Regions from separate parts of the Cupriavidus sp. H18C2 genome, predicted to be linked through region 1. Evidence: predicted binding sites of a transcription regulator. Region 1 holds the regulator's gene; the other holds the start of a gene.
What was found. The regulator FNR, encoded in region 1, switches genes on or off when oxygen is low (the NO sensors DNR and NnrR bind a similar motif). The targets are predictions, from matches to a motif close to TTGATNNNNATCAA.
Positions count from the first base shown of each region.

Region 1 (2,197 bases):
CAGCGCGAGTGCGCCATAGACCATGCCGCATGGGACCAATCCCCAGGCGAGACCCATGCCGTAGCGGCGCAGCATCGGCGTGGCCCGCTGCGATGGACGCAAGCCGGCGGGCAGACCGACCGACAACCAGCCCGCAAGCCGCCCTACCGGTGCCGCTGCCTTCGCAGCCGTTCGCTCGATCCATTCCATCCCGATCACGCGACCGCGCAGCAGCCAGACGCCCGTCAGCACCAGCATCAGGCTGCCCAGCGCATAGAGCCATCGCTGCAAAGGCAGATAGTCCTGCCGCCACACCGTCGCACCGACGGCGCCTAACGCCGCGCCCAGCAGCATGTAGGTCGTGATGCGCCCGGCGTGCATGACGCAGAGTTCGGCCCACCATTGATTTCGTGAACGGTGTACGAAAATCGTTGCACTGCTCGGCCGTTTTTGCTCCGCAGCAATAGCAATTCCTCCACACATTGCGGCGCAATGCATGCCACCGAGCAAGGCCATCAGAAAAACGCTTAAAAGCACACCAAATGGCAACTGTTCCTCGCTTCTGCGTCACTCGACGCTGTAAAATGCCTGCATCGCGCCCTCGCTGCAAGCGCATTCATACGAGCACTCAATTGTTGACTTCCATCCCCGTCACCGAGATGTCGCCCCGTTGTTCCACGTGTGCAATGGGTCAACTTTGCCTGCCGGTGGGCATGTCGCAACAGGACCTCGTGAAGATGGACACGCTCGTGCAGGAACGTGTGCGAGTTCACAAGGGCGAAACGTTGTACCGCATGGGCGAACCACTCAGCGCCGTGTATGCCATCCGCTTCGGCACGCTGAAGACGCACGTCACGATGGAAGACGGCCGCACGCAGATCACCGGTTTTCATCTGCCCGGCGAAGTCATCGGCCTCGACGGTCTCGGCGAGATGCAGCACGCTTCCGATGCAACGGCGCTCGAGGACACCGAAGTCTGCGTCGTCCGGTATGACGAACTGCAAGCGCTGTCGGGCCACCTGCCCTCGCTGCAAGGCCAGTTCCTGCGGCTGATGAGCAAGGAAATCTCGCAGGACCAGGTCATGCTGATCACGCTCGGCTCGATGCGTGCCGAAGAGCGGCTGGCCGCGTTCCTCGTCAACATGTCCGAGCGACTCTCCGCGCGCGGCTACTCCTCCACCGAGTTCGTGCTGCGCATGAGCCGCGAGGAAATCGGCAGCTACCTTGGCCTGAAACTGGAAACGGTCAGCCGGCTGTTCTCGCGATTCGCCGAGGCCGGTCTGATCCAGATCCGCCAACGGCACGTCAAGCTGATCGACATGGCCGCCATCAAGCAGGTGTACAGCCGATCCTGCTGAGGCCCGTGGCACCTGCCGCCCGCCCCGTATCACGACAAAGGCCGCGTCAGAGCAGATCCGGAGCGGCCTTTTTGTTCGACTGCGCTATTCGAGTTCATCGGTATCGCTCAGCTTTACCGGCATCGTGTACAGCGTAAGTCCGCTGGAGAGCGCGCAGAACAGCCACGCCACCAGGAAGCCCACTGTGTAGACCGCTTGCCGCGACGCCTCCACCGGGTGGCCGAAGAAGCTCAGGTCACCAGGATCCACAACCGAGAACACGACTGCCGTGGCCGCGCCGCCCATCAGAAACGCCGGCCACAGCACCCACATCAGCCAGCGGAGTCTCATGGGCGCCTCGCCGGCGGTTCGGTTGGCGCGGACCCGACTTTCTCGACCACCAGTCCGTGACGGGCGGCGTCGGCGACGGGGATGTCGGCATGGCCATTGGCCAGCCAGATCGTGACGCCGCAACCGATCATTGCCAGCAGCGGGCCACTCATCAGAATCCATGGCCAGGGTTCCCTGTACCAGGGTTTTGCGGGGTTCGGGTTCATTTCGCTCTCCAGTTTGGCCATTCGCCCGGCGCTTCCGCCACAGCGTCACAGATTGCGCGGGACGATGAAACTCGTACTTTGCCGAATTCGTACGTCGCGATCGGTGCCGGTCTCGGCCGTGACGGTCACCTCGATCTTGTGCGTGCCCTCCTTCGCATCCTCGATCGGCACGCGGATCCGGATCGGCAGCAGGCGGTTCGACGTCGGTGCCAGCCCTTCCGCGCCCTGGTCGTACTCGACAGTCAGGTCCTGCATTTCCGCGCTGTTGGCCTGCACGCGGATCTTCATCGGCGCTTCGGTCGCATTGATGAGCTGCAGCCGGTA
Region 1 covers NZ_CP186010.1:2,057,580-2,059,776, forward strand. The annotation lists gene EPAKOI_RS09330 (sulfite exporter TauE/SafE family protein) at 1-528, opposite strand, end outside; gene fnr (fumarate/nitrate reduction transcriptional regulator Fnr) at 612-1,337, shown strand; gene EPAKOI_RS09340 (hypothetical protein) at 1,422-1,667, opposite strand; gene EPAKOI_RS09345 (hypothetical protein) at 1,664-1,873, opposite strand; gene ccoG (cytochrome c oxidase accessory protein CcoG) at 1,919-2,197, opposite strand, start outside.

Region 2 (2,197 bases), 1.5 Mb from region 1:
TCGTCGGCCAGGAACCGCTCGACGCTGCCGTAGGTCTGCCTGATCGCATCCATCGACGCCTCGATGTACTCGGGGCGCACTTCCAGCAGCGGCAGCATCGCGTCGGGCGAGACCCCGAGCTGGCTGGCGCCGGCCAGCAGCTTCTCGTTGAAGCGCTGGTTCCAGTGGTTCGATTCCAGGTAGTTGGCGACGATGTCGTCTTGGGCCACGCCCAGCGCGCTCAGCAGCAGCAGCGATGCAAAGCCGGTGCGGTCCTTGCCGGCGGTGCAGTGGTAGAAGAGCGTCTTGCCGGCCTCGGCGTGGCGCAGGAACGTGCCGAACGCATCGCGGTAGCGCACCGGAAAGTCGCGGTAGACGTCGAGCATGAAGCCGTGCATCTGCGTCGCGTTGCTGGCGCGCAGGCGCGGCATCAGCACGTCCATCGCCATGGTGCCGTCCAGCACGGGTACCGCGAGCCACTGGAAGCGCTCGCCGAACGTGGCCTCGGCCGGCGACTTCTCGCCCGGCGAGCGGAAGTCGACCACGATGTCGAGCCGCAACGCGTGCAGCTTGTCAATATCGGCCGCGCAGGCCAGCGCCGGGTTGGCGCTGCGGTACAGGCGGTTCTGGACCACGCGCCGGCCCGCATGGCCGGTCAGGCCGCCAAGGTCGCGCGCGTTGCTGATCGACTCCAGGTCCAGGCAAGGCCGCAGCGCGGCCGCGATCAGCGTTTCGGAAGGGTTCTGCATATCGGTCCTGGCGCGCCCATGCGGCACGCTTTCGAAATGTTCAGCATTGGCGTCAATTATTTCAGATCGACGCACTGGGGGACATCCCGCTGGCAACGATACCCCGGGAACCGTTGCGGGTGCTGCAACGGGCCATTTCGCTTGACTGTTTCTGACTTAACAGCGATTTGATCTGCCGCAATTTCAAAGGCCGAGTCGGCTTGGCGACGCCCGCCCGGCTTCACATAATGAGTCCATGTCGAACGCCGCGACCTGCGCGTCCCGACGGGTTCGACAGGCTGCTCCTTACCAAGGATTCACCATGCCTGATCCGCAAGTCTCTCCTGCCGGCCCTGGCGGTCCCACCGCCACGGCTGCCACGCCTGCCGCCCCCAAGTTGCGCATTCACTGGGGCCTCTACCTCGCCGTCGCCGTCCTGCTCCTGCTGGTGGCCTTGCCCATGCCGCCCGACCTGCCCGTGGCGGGCCAGCGCATGCTGGCCATCCTGGCATTCGCCGTGGTGGTCTGGATTACCGAGGCCGTCACGTACGAAACCAGCGCCATCATGATCACGTCGCTGATGGCGGGGCTGATCGGCTTTGCGCCGATGGTCAACGATCCCAACACCCTCTACGGCACGTCGCGGGCCCTGGGCATGGCGCTGGCCGGGTTCTCGAACACCGCGCTGGCGCTGGTGGCCGCCGCGCTGTTCATATCGGCCGCGATGACCGTGACCGGGCTGGACCGGCGCATCGCGCTGGTCACGCTGTCGGCCATCGGCACCAGCACCCGGCGCATCCTGCTGGGCACCATCGCCGTGACCATCCTGCTGAGCCTGGTGGTGCCCAGCGCCACCGCGCGCAGCGCCTGTACCGTGCCGATCATGATGGGCGTGATCGCGGCCTTCGGCGTCGACAAGAAGTCGAACATCGCCGCCGGCATCATGATCATGGTGGCCCAGGCCACCAGCGTCTGGAACGTCGGCATCCAGACCGCCGCCGCGCAGAACCTGCTGACGGCCGGCTTCATGGACAAGCTGCTGGGCGAGCGCGTGACGTGGCTGCAATGGCTGGTGGCCGGCGCCCCGTGGGCCATCGTCATGTCGGCCGTGCTGTACTTCCTGGTGCGCTGGCTGCTGCCGCCCGAGACCGACGCCATCGCCGGCGGCAAGGAAGCCGTGCAGCGCGAGCTGGCCGCGCTGGGGCCGATGACGGGTCCGCAGAAGCGCCTGGCCGCCGTGGCCATCGGCCTGCTGCTGTTCTGGGCCACCGAGGGCAAGCTGCATGCGTTCGATACCGCCACCATCACGTTCGTAGGGCTGGTGATCCTGATGATGCCGCGCATCGGCGTGATGGACTGGAAGACGATGCAGCAGCGCACGCCGTGGGGCACGCTGATCGTGTTCGGCGTGGGTATCAGCCTGGGCAGCGCGCTGCTGACCACGCAAGCCGGCCAGTGGCTGGGCCGGTTCGTGGTCGAGCATTCGGGCC
Region 2 covers NZ_CP186010.1:588,569-590,765, reverse strand. The annotation lists gene EPAKOI_RS02755 (tyrosine-protein phosphatase) at 1-728, opposite strand, end outside; gene EPAKOI_RS02750 (DASS family sodium-coupled anion symporter) at 1,030-2,197, shown strand, end outside.
Region 2: a site for FNR is predicted at 896-909, ahead of EPAKOI_RS02750 (DASS family sodium-coupled anion symporter). Genes of this name have one in related genera too.